DNA from 2 places in the Polaromonas sp. SP1 genome. Region 1 is predicted to be linked to the other one. Evidence: riboswitches for the same ligand, from Rfam matches in the RefSeq annotation. Region 1 holds a riboswitch; the other holds the start of a gene.
What was found. A riboswitch is a leader RNA that binds a small molecule or an ion and turns the genes downstream of it on or off. The one in region 1 is predicted to bind S-adenosylhomocysteine.
Positions count from the first base shown of each region.

Region 2: it holds a riboswitch for S-adenosylhomocysteine, as region 1 does, so the genes downstream of both, ahcY (adenosylhomocysteinase) here and metH (methionine synthase) in region 1, are expected to answer to the same signal.

Region 1 covers NZ_CP031013.1:1,270,579-1,276,306, forward strand. The annotation lists gene DT070_RS06110 (glycine zipper 2TM domain-containing protein) at 1-203, opposite strand, end outside; gene metH (methionine synthase) at 431-3,262, opposite strand; S-adenosyl-L-homocysteine riboswitch at 3,270-3,371, opposite strand; gene DT070_RS06120 (hypothetical protein) at 3,744-3,986, opposite strand; gene DT070_RS06125 (homocysteine S-methyltransferase family protein) at 3,983-5,029, opposite strand; gene DT070_RS06130 (rhodanese-like domain-containing protein) at 5,191-5,583, shown strand; gene recQ (DNA helicase RecQ) at 5,706-5,728, shown strand, end outside.
Region 2 covers NZ_CP031013.1:1,991,377-1,997,104, reverse strand. The annotation lists gene DT070_RS09425 (septal ring lytic transglycosylase RlpA family protein) at 1-288, opposite strand, end outside; gene metF (methylenetetrahydrofolate reductase [NAD(P)H]) at 301-1,131, opposite strand; gene DT070_RS09415 (TlyA family RNA methyltransferase) at 1,151-2,167, opposite strand; gene ahcY (adenosylhomocysteinase) at 2,327-3,757, opposite strand; S-adenosyl-L-homocysteine riboswitch at 3,859-3,931, opposite strand; gene DT070_RS21295 (DUF3592 domain-containing protein) at 4,075-4,713, shown strand; gene DT070_RS09400 (HAD-IIB family hydrolase) at 4,713-5,525, shown strand; gene DT070_RS09395 (MFS transporter) at 5,658-5,728, opposite strand, start outside.

The DNA of each region.
Region 1 (5,728 bases):
GCGGGCGGCGCGGCCGGGGCCGCAGCTTGCGGTGCAGCGAGCGCGACCGGCGCTGCGGGCGCAGGCGGGTTGCGCATCTGGTAAATCATGGTGGCGCCCATGGCCAGGACGGCGACGCCCAGGATGCCGACCGCGGCCCACAGGGGCTTGCTGGTCGACGCGGCCTGCTGGCCGGGCTGGAGAGTTTCGGTGGATGTATTCATGGCTATTTCCCCTCTGGTGAAATCAGTTTTTTGGCTCAACCTTGGGCCAGGACTTTGTCAACGTTCTTTGTCAACGTTCCCTGTCAACGTTTCCCAAGCCGAAAAGGTAAACACGCTCTTGAAAACGGTTGTGTATTTATGTGAACGCAGCTTATTTTCCGGCAAAGCCGCCGTAAACGCGAATGACAGCGGTAACCCGGCAACCGCTGTTCTTAAAGCCGCCGCCTTTAAAGATTGGGAGCCAGCAATCGCTGCAACTCTTCCGCCTTCAGCCCGCGCCGCTTCGCCAGGTCCTGCAACTGGTCGTCGCCGATCTTGCCGACGTTGAAGTAAGTGCTCTCGGGGTGGCTCAGGTAAAAGCCGCTGACGCTGGCGGCCGGCGTCATGGCCAGGCTTTCGGTCAGCGCCATGCCGATCTCACCGGCCTTGAGCAATTCGAACATCTCTTTCTTGACGCTGTGGTCGGGGCAGGCCGGGTAGCCGGGCGCCGGGCGTATGCCCTGGTATTTTTCGGCGATCAGGGCCTCGCTGTCCAGGGATTCGGCGGGCGCATAGCCCCACAGGTCCTTGCGCACGCGCTGGTGCAGGCATTCGGCAAAAGCTTCGGCCAGGCGGTCGGCCAGGGCCTTGAGCATGATGGACGAGTAGTCGTCGTGGTCGTCGAGGAAGTACTTTTCTTTCTTCTCGGCGCCGATGCCGGCTGTGACGGCGAACACGCCAATATAGTCCGGAAGCGTTTTCAAGCCTTTTTGGCCTGCAGCCAAGGTGGCGCCTTGGCCTTTTGCTATTAATTCAGTAGCAACGACCTTGGGGGCCACAAAATCGGCCAGGCAGCGGCTGGGGCGCATCACGCCGTCGATGGCGGTTTTTTCGGTCTGCTGGCGCAGGCCGTACCAGGTCATCGCCACTTCGCTGCGCGACTCGTCGGTGTAGATCTCGATGTCGTCGCCCACGCTGTTGGCCGGGTACAGCGCCATCACGCCGTTGGCGGTGAGCCAGCGGCCTTCGATCAGGCGCTTGAGCATGCGCTGCGCGTCGGCATACACACGCACGGCCTCGGTGCCCACGACTTCGTCTTTCAGGATGGCGGGGAAAGGCCCGGCCAGGTCCCAGGTCTGGAAGAAAGGGCCCCAGTCGATGTACTGCGCGAGCTCGGCCAGGTCGAAGTTCTTGAACACGCGGCGGCCGGTGAACTTGGGCACCGGCGGCGTGTAGTTCGCCCAGGCTATGGGCGTGGCGTTGGCGCGCGCCTTGGCCAGCGGCCACATCGGCACCTGTTTTTTGTTGGCGTGCTGGGTGCGCACCTTGTCGTAGTCGGTATAGAGCTCTTCGATGTACTTGGCAGCCTGGTCGGACAGCAGGCTTTGCGCCACGCTGACGCTGCGCGACGCATCGGGCACATAGACCACCGGGCCTTCGTAATGCGGCGAAATCTTGACGGCCGTGTGCACGCGGCTGGTGGTGGCGCCGCCTATGAGCAGCGGGATTTTCCTGATGCGGAAGTGGTCGTCCTTCTGCATCTCGGCCGCCACGTACTGCATTTCTTCCAGGCTGGGGGTGATGAGGCCTGAGAGGCCAACGATGTCGGCGCCCTCAACCTTGGCGCGCGCCAAAATCTCATGGCAGGGCACCATCACGCCCATGTTGACGACTTCAAAGTTGTTGCACTGCAAGACCACGGTGACGATGTTCTTGCCGATGTCGTGCACGTCGCCCTTGACGGTGGCGATGATGATCTTGCCCTTGGTCTTGACGTCGCCGCCGGCCGCTTCGAGCAGCAGCTTTTCGGCTTCGATGTAGGGCAGCAAATGCGCCACGGCCTGCTTCATCACGCGGGCGCTTTTGACGACCTGGGGCAAAAACATCTTGCCCTGGCCGAACAGGTCGCCGACGACGTTCATGCCGTCCATCAACGGGCCTTCGATGACGTGCAGCGGCCGGCCGCCCCCGGCCAGGATCTCCTGGTACATCTCTTCGGTGTCTTCGGTGATGAACTCGTTCATGCCGTGTACCAGCGCATGCGACAGGCGCTGGCGCACCGGCAATGCGCGCCATTCGTTTTTCTTGCTGTCGTCCTTGGCGCCGCTCTTGGCGGTTTCGGCCACTTCGATCAGGCGTTCGCTGGGCGTGAGTTCGGCCTCGCCGGGCTTGTAAACAGGCGTGCGGTTGAGCACGACGTCTTCGACGCGCTCGCGCAGTACCGGGTCCAGGTCGTCGTACACACCGACCATGCCGGCGTTGACGATGCCCATGTCCATGCCGGCCTGGATCGCGTGGTAGAGGAACACGGTGTGGATGGCTTCGCGCACCGGGTCGTTGCCGCGAAAGCTGAAGGACACGTTGGACACGCCGCCCGAGACCTTGGCGCCCGGCAGGTTCTGCTTGATCCAGCGCGTGGCGTTGATAAAGTCGACCGCGTAGTTGTTGTGCTCCTCAATGCCGGTGGCAATGGCAAAAATATTGGGGTCGAAGATGATGTCTTCGGGCGGGAAGTTCAGCTCGTCGACCAGCACGCGGTAGGCGCGCTCGCAGATCTCGACCTTGCGCTCATAGGTGTCGGCCTGGCCTTTTTCGTCGAAGGCCATCACGACTGCCGCCGCGCCGTAACGCTTGAGCAGCTTGGCCTGGTGCTTGAAGGGCTCCAGGCCCTCCTTCATCGAGATCGAGTTGACGATGCCCTTGCCCTGGATGCAGCGCAGGCCGGCTTCGATGACGCTCCACTTGGAGCTGTCGATCATGATGGGCACGCGGGCGATGTCGGGCTCGCTGGCGATCAGGTTCAGGAAGCGCACCATGGCGGCCTGGCTGTCCAGCATGGCCTCGTCCATGTTGATGTCGATGATCTGCGCGCCGTTTTCGACCTGCTGGCGGGCCACGGCCAGCGCCTGTTCGTACTCGCCGTTGAGGATCATGCGGGCGAAGGCCTTGGAGCCGGTAACGTTGGTGCGCTCGCCGATGTTGACGAACAGGCTGCCCTCGCCGACCTGCACGGGCTCAAGGCCGGACAGCTTCATCGGGGGGACAGAGACGGAATTTTCGATTTCGGGCATGCGCTTCACCTTCGGGGCAAGGTGAGCGTCGTTGCAAAAAGTCTGCCGCGGGGGCAGGAATCTTGAAAACCCAAGCCTGACGAAACCGGGCGGCTTCGCTGCAACGCTCCTTGGGGATAGGGCTATTTTAAGCGCTCAGGCTGCCCTGCGCCCGCCCTGCAGCAAATTTCCGGGCATTGCGTGAGGCTCAGGGGTCGCGCAATTCCAGCAGCATTTGCTCGACGGCATAACTGCAGTCTTCAGAACCTGTTCACGGTCTAAACGGGGCCGCGTTGGGGTGCAATCGGGATGAGTGGGCCGACCGGTCACGCCGCATGGGCTAATGCCCTTGCAAGTGACCGGGTGGCTCAATCGCCCGATTTCACCCCAACCCGGAGGGCAAGCGCCTTCTCGGGCGGTCTGCGGCGTTGCGGCGCTAGCTCATAGCTGGGCTATGAGCGTCGCACCGCGCCTTGCATCCCATCCCGAGAAGGTGCTTGCGCGGCCCCGTTTAGATCGTGAACAGGTTCTTAGCGCCGCGCAGGCAGTGCTGGGAAATGGGCGCGACCTCGACGTTTTTGGGCGGCATGCCGGGCCGCTCAACCGTGAGTTGACCAGGCGCGGGCACAGTGACGGTGTAGTTGGGATATTGCCCCGTGATCTTGCCGGACAGCAGGACATCCCAGGAAGGAGGGCTTTGCCCGCAGGCGGCAAGCAGGGCCAGACTGGCGAGCAGAAGCCCGCCGGTCTTCACGCCGCCTCGCGGTAGAAAAATTTGGTAGCAACCGAGCGCGCCGCCGCCGGCGTCACCGCCTGGGCAATCGCCTGGATATGGTCGGGCGTAGTGCCGCAGCAGCCGCCCACGATGTTGACCAGGCCTTCGTCGGCAAACTCGCGCAGCAGGCGCGACGTCACGTCGGGCGTCTCGTCAAAGCCGGTGTCGCTCATGGGGTTGGGCAGGCCGGCGTTGGGGTAGCAGCTGATGAAGGTGTCGCCGGCCACGCGCGCCAGCTCCTGGATATAAGGGCGCATCAGGGTCGCGCCCAGCGCGCAATTGAGGCCGATGGCCAGCGGCGCGGCATGGCGCACGCTGTGCCAGAAGGCGGTGACGGTCTGGCCGCTCAGGATGCGGCCGGAGGCGTCTGTCACGGTGCCGCTGATGATGAGGGGCAGACGCTCGCCCGAGTTGTCGAAGTATTCGTCGATGGCGAAGAGCGCCGCCTTGGCGTTGAGCGTGTCGAAAATCGTTTCGACCAGCAGCACATCGCTGCCGCCCTTGACCAGCGCCTCGGTCTGCTCGTAATAGGCCTTGCGCAATTCTTCGAAACTGGTGTTTCGCGCGCCGGGGTCGTTCACGTCGGGGCTGATGCTGGCCGTCTTGGGCGTGGGGCCGAGGGCGCCGACCACAAAACGCGGTTTGTCGGACGTGGAAAATTTGTCGCAGGCGGCGCGGGCAATGCGGGCCGACTCGTAATTCATCTCGATGGCAAGGTCGGCCATGTCGTAATCGGCCTGGGCCACCGTGGTCGCGCCGAAGGTGTTGGTTTCGATCATGTCGGCGCCGGCCGCCAGGTAGCCTTCATGGATGTCCTGGATCACGTCGGGGCGCGTGAGGCTGAGCAACTCGTTGTTGCCTTTCACGTCCTTGTGGAAGTCCTTGAAGCGCTCGCCGCGGTACTGGGCCTCGTTCAGCTTGAAGCGCTGGATCATCGTGCCCATGGCGCCGTCGAGGATGGCGATGCGCTTTTCGAGGATGGCCGGGAGCTGCTGGCCGCGGGTGTAGGGTGTCTGCTTCATGCCCTGATTTTAAGGCGCGGCGGTTTTTTCCACAGCCGTACAGAGGCACCGCCCGGTTTCCACCGGAGCACCAAGGCAAAAACGCGCGCTTGCAGAGGAGGGGAGAGAGCGGTAGGCCACCGGTAGGCACCATCGGCCACAATAGGGGTATTGCCCCGACTATGAAAAATTTTCAACCCAAAGAAGCCTGGACCTGGCTGCAGGCACACCCCGACGCCCTGTTTGTCGATGTGCGCATGGAGATCGAGTCGCTGTATGTCGGCCGCCCGCCAGGCGTCGTCAACGTGCCGTGGTACGAATACCCCGACCTGCAGCCTGACGCGCAGAAGTTTGCCGACGCCGTCGCGCGTGAGGCAACGGGCAAAACGCAGCCGGTGCTGCTGATCTGCCGCTCGGGCAAGCGCACGCTGGATGCCGGGCAGGCGCTGGAGGCGGCGGGCTTCTCGAACGTGCAGCATGTGGTGCACGGCTTTGAGGGTGAACTGGACGAGCAGTTCCAGCGCTCCACGCTGTCGGGCTGGCGATTTGAAGGACTGCCCTGGGAGCAGATGTAGCCCCTGCCAGGCCTTACAGGTTTTGCATCAAATCAGCCTCTAGCCCATACAGGACATAGGCTTATAGCTATTCATTTGATAGCGCAACAGTAACTTCCCGCCATCCAGACTTTTCGCCCGCCTTGTCCTCCCTACCGATCTCCCC
Region 2 (5,728 bases), 720 kb from region 1:
CCTGCCGTTAAAGCGCGGGCCGTACCACGACGCGGTGCCGCGCTGGAACTCGCGCGGGACTTCACCGGCGAGTAACTCGGGCCTGGGGAAGACGGAAGGGATAGTCGCCACTTCGTCGGTGGGCAATTCGGGAGCGGCCGGCGACGGCGCCACAGCCGGCCGGGGTTTTGCCGCTTCGGTGCGAACACCTTGCGGTGTGGTGGGCGCTGTTGTCGTGCAGGCCGACAGAAGGGCCAGCCCCGCCATGGCAGCGGCAATAAAAGCAAACCGGACCACACCCTGCCGCATGGGTGCCAGGGCTCAGGCCCGGTTCAAGCGCCGGATGATTTCGGTCGTCGCCGCGGCCTGGTTCATCGTGTAGAAGTGGATGCCGGGCACGCCGGCGGCATAAAGCTGCTCGCACAGGCCGGTGATCACATCCAGGCCGAAGCTCTTGATGGAGGCGGTGTCGTCGCCAAAGCCCTGCAGGCGCAGGCGTATCCAGCGCGGGATCTCGGCGCCGCAGGCATCCGAAAAACGCATGAGCTGCGTGGAGCTGGTGATCGGCATGATGCCGGGCACCACCGGCACGTCGACACCGAGCGCCTGCGCGTCGTCGACAAAACGAAAGTAGGCGTCGGGGTTGAAGAAGTATTGCGTGATGGCCGAGTTGGCGCCGGCGTTCACTTTTTTGACAAAGGCCTGCAGGTCGGCATCGGCCGATTTGGCTTGCGGATGGATTTCGGGGTAAGCCGCCACTTCGATGTGAAAGGCGTCGCCGGTTTCTTCGCGGATAAAGGCCACCAGGTCGCTGGCGTAATGAAACTCGCCGCCGGCGCCGTAGCCGCTGGGCAAGTCGCCGCGCAGCGCGACAAGGCGCTTGACGCCCATGGCGCGCAAGGTGGCGAGTTGTTCGCGTACCGTGGCTTTGGTCGCGCCCACGCAGGAGAAATGGCAGGCCGCGGCCACGCCTTCGTCCAGGATTTCTTTCACCGTGCCGAAGGTGCCGTCTTGCGTGGAGCCGCCGGCGCCAAAGGTGACCGAGCAGAACTCGGGCTTGTGCGCATACAGCGCCTGGCGCGTGACGCGAAGTTTTTCAGCGCCTTCAGGCGTCTTGGGCGGAAAGAATTCAAAGCTGAGGGGCAGGTTCATCTCGGATCTCACTCGTCGTTTATTCGTCGTTGTCGTTTTTCTTCTCGCGCCGCTTGCCACGTGCAGGGCCAGGCTGGCCGGCATGCGCGAGTTCAGAGTCTTCGTGCGGCGCACGGGCGGCACGCAGCTCGCTGCGGGGCACGCGCTTGGCAACCTTGCGCTGCGGCGCGGCCGGCAGCGGCTGGTCTTCGCCCGCCACATCAGCACCCTTGACGGCCTGGATAAAAAATTCGCGGTTGCCGTCGCCGCCTTCAATCGGCGACGCCAGCCAGGCCTTCACGTCCAGGCCCAAGGCCGCGCAGGCATCACGCAAACGCTTTTCCACAAACTCAAAATGTGCCGCGTCACGCACAATGCCGCCCTTGCCGATCTGGCCGGGCTGCAACTCGAACTGCGGCTTGATCAGCATCAGCAAATCGCCGCCGGGCTTGAGGAGGCGAACGACCGCCGGCAGCACCAGGGTGAGCGAGATGAAGGACAAATCGCCGGTCAGGAAGTCAAAGCCGGCTTCGACGGCGGGTTCTTCCTGCACGTCCTCATCGTCTTCGAATTCGTCATCAAAATAGCCTGTAGCCCCCGTATCGCCTGCATGTCCCGCTATCAAATCTGCAGCAGTCATGGACCGGGCGTTCACGCCTTCAATGCAAATGACGCGCGGATCCTCACGCAGGCTGGCATGCAGCTGGCCGTGGCCCACGTCCACGCCCACCACCTGCGCGGCGCCGTGCTGCAGCAGGCAGTCGGTAAAACCGCCGGTGGACTGGCCGATATCCAGGCAGCGCAGGCCGGCGACCTTCAGGCCGGTGGCCTTGAGCGCGCCTTCCAGCTTGAGCCCGCCGCGCGAGATGTATTTGGCTTCGGTGGTGTCCAGCAATTGCAGCTGGGCGCCCGGCGGAATCTCGTCACCGTTCTTGGCGACCTTCTTCCAGGGCGCGTCGGTTTCCGCGCGCCACTGCACACCCGACGCAATCAGGCGCTGGGCCTGGGAGCGGGTGGCGGCATGGCCGTGGTCGACGAGGAATAGGTCAGCGCGCATGGTGTGTGTTCCGGTATTCCAACAACAGCCTCAAGGGCGTAGCGAGCGGCCCGAGAGCAAGGCGCGGGCGTCAGGCAACCGGAATGCACTTGAGGTGCATGAGGATTACCTGATCGGGATCCGCAACGCCGCTACCGGGTCGCGCAGTAGCCAGGAAAATTAATAGCGGTAGGTGTTGGCTTTGTACGGGCCGGCCTTCGACACGCCGATGTACGCAGCCTGCTCATCGCTCAATTCAGTCAGCATGGCACCGACCTTCTTCAGGTGCAAACGCGCCACCTTCTCGTCGAGGTGCTTGGGCAGCACATAGACCTTGCCCACTTCGTAAGCGTCTTTCTTGGTGAACAGCTCGATCTGTGCAATCGTCTGGTTGGCGAAGCTGGACGACATCACGAAGCTGGGGTGGCCGGTGCCGCAACCCAGGTTGACGAGGCGGCCCTTGGCCAGCAGGATGATGCGCTTGCCATCCGGAAAGATCACGTGGTCGACTTGCGGCTTGATCTCTTCCCACTTGCATTTTTCGAGCGCGGCAACGTCGATTTCGTTGTCGAAGTGGCCGATGTTGCAGACGATGGCCTGGTCTTTCATCGCGGCCATGTGTTCATAGGTGATGACGTTCTTGTTGCCGGTGGCGGACACAAAAATGTCGGCCTTGTCCGCAGCGTATTCCATGGTCACGACCTTGTAGCCTTCCATCGCGGCCTGCAGGGCGTTGATCGGGTCGATCTCGGTCACCCAGACCTGGGCGCTCAGGGCGCGCAGGGCTTGGGCCGAGCCCTTGCCCACGTCGCCGTAACCGGCCACGAGGGCAACCTTGCCGGCAACCATCACGTCGGTGGCGCGCTTGATGGCGTCGACCAGCGATTCGCGGCAGCCATACAGGTTGTCGAACTTGCTCTTGGTGACGGAGTCGTTCACGTTGATGGCGCGCAGGGCCAGCGTACCCTTGGCCGACATTTCATTCAAACGCAGCACGCCGGTGGTGGTTTCTTCGGTCACGCCGATGATGTTTTTCAGGCGGCGGCTGTACCAGGTCGGGTCTTGCGCGAGCTTGGCCTTGATCGAGTTGAAGAGGCAGACTTCTTCTTCACTGCCGGGCTTGGAGATCAGGCTGGCGTCTTTTTCGGCCTTGGTGCCCAGGTGCATCAGCAGCGTCGCGTCGCCGCCGTCGTCCAGGATCATGTTGGGGCCTTCTTCAGGCGTGCCCTTGGCGCCGTTGAATTCAAAAATGCGGTGGGTGTAGTCCCAGTAGTCGGCCAGGGTTTCGCCCTTGATGGCGAAGACAGGCGTGCCGGCGGCGGCGATCGCAGCGGCGGCGTGGTCTTGCGTCGAGAAGATGTTGCACGAAGCCCAGCGCACGTCGGCGCCCAGGGCTTGCAGGGTTTCGATCAGCACGCCGGTCTGGATCGTCATGTGCAGCGAGCCGGTGATGCGCGCGCCCTTGAGCGGCTGCGCTTTCGCGAACTCTTCGCGGATGGCCATCAGGCCGGGCATTTCGGTTTGCGCGATGTTCAGTTCCTTGCGGCCCCAGGCGGCAAGCGAAATGTCGGCAATGATGTGGTCGGTGGAAGGTTTCAGGACGGCGCTCATACGGTTCTCCAAATATCAAACGTCAACTGGGCAAAATCGCCACGGGCATGCGGCAGTCAAGGGAAGGGAGAATTCAGTCATTCACCCGGCTTGAGAGCACATGCGGGTGAGCGTGGTTGCAATGAAGTCCTGAGCCTGGTCCACATGACGTGGCTTGCAACGCTCCTCAGGAGGGCTGATTATACCCCCCCGTTCAGGCTCACTTCGTGTAGCCTGCTCCCCCCTCAGGGGGCGGCGCCTGGGGCCGGCGAAGCCGGACCCTCGGCCCCCACTGGTGAAGACCTCCCCTCGTTACGCCCCTGACTCTTCACGCCAGCATGAGCCGTGGAACCGGCTTTGCCGGGCCACAGGCGGGCGGCCCCCTCGGGGGGCAGGGAGTGACACGAAGTGCACGACCGTGGGGGCCATACATGCGAGAATTTCACCATGCAAGACTTCGACGCGCGCCACTTTCCCCTTGCCGTCAGGCATTGCGGCTACGAGGCGGCCTGATGAGGTATCCCCCTCTGACGCCCGTCTACTGTGCCCTGTTCCTGCTCATGGGCGCGGGCATGAGCGCCAACTTTGCCTCCAAGGCCTACCGGGCCTCAGAAACCCTCGATTGGGAAACCGGCAGCGCGCAAATACTTTCTTCCGGCGTGAAGCCCGCTTCGGACAGGCAAGACGATTGTTATGAGCCGATTGCCACCTACAGCTACAAGGTGCAAGGCCGGCACTTCACCGGCCAGAATGTGCGCGCATCGGACAGCTGCCTTTCCAGGAGTGAGTCCGAGCAATTCCAGGCTGCGTTCAAAAAAGGCGACACGGTGGCCGTTTACTACGATCCCGGCTATCCATCCGAAGCGGTGCTTGAGCCCGGGAAACTGTCGTTCAACGATTGGATCCAGGGGATCGCGGGTTTGGTGATCACAGTCAGCGCCCTGTTGATGGGCATTGAGGTATTGAGAAAGCGATGATGAAAGACCTCAACGCCTGGCCGCCCGCCGAGCGCGCGCAGATTACCGGCGTCTTCACCGACATCGACGACACACTCACCACGGAAGGCGAAATCACCCCGGATGCGCTGCAGGCATTGGGTGAACTGAAAGCGGCCGGGCTCAAAGTGGTGGCCATCACCGGCCGGCCGGTCGGCTGGAGTGAGCCTTTTGCGGCAAGCTGGCCGGTGGATGCCATCGTGGCGGAGAACGGCGCCGTCGCCCTGCGCCCTGAGCATAAAAAAGGCCTGCAGCCCATACAGGACGTGGGCAGGCCGCTATCAAAACTATATCAACAGGACGCCGCCACACGCAGCGCCAACTTCGCCCGCATGCAGGCCGTGCTGGCGCGCATTGAGCGCGAGATGCCAGGCGTGGCCCGCGCCACCGACTCGCCGGGCCGCGCAACCGACATCGCCATCGACCACAGCGAATTTGTGCACTTGAGCGAGGCGCAGATCGCTGCCGTAGTGGCGCTGATGAAAAGCGAAGGCATGCACGCCACCGTCAGCAGCATCCACATCAACGGCTGGTACGGCGGGCACAACAAGCTGGAAGGCGCGCGCTGGATTGTCCGGCAGCTCTGGCAGCGCGATCTGGACACCGAGATGGATCGCTGGGTGTATGTGGGCGATTCGACCAACGACCAGCTGATGTTCAAGACCTTTGCGAACAGCGTGGGCGTGGCCAATATCGCGCGCTTTGTGCCGCAGCTGGCGCATTTGCCAACCTACGTGACACGCGGTGAGCGCGGCGCAGGGTTCACCGAGGTAGTCCGCGCGCTGCTGGATTAAGCCAACCCATCCGCGCGGCTGCCCTCCATTGATTCAGCGGGTGCCGCGGATCGGGCTCTGCCCGGCCGCAGGCGCCGTCCCCTGCAAGGGGAGGGGACGCTACACGAAGTGAGCGTCAGCAGGGGTGAGCACCTATCCGCGGCGGACCGAGCCCCAGCGTAGCCAGGCGCCCAGGGCGGCCACAGCCAGCACCAACCCCGCAT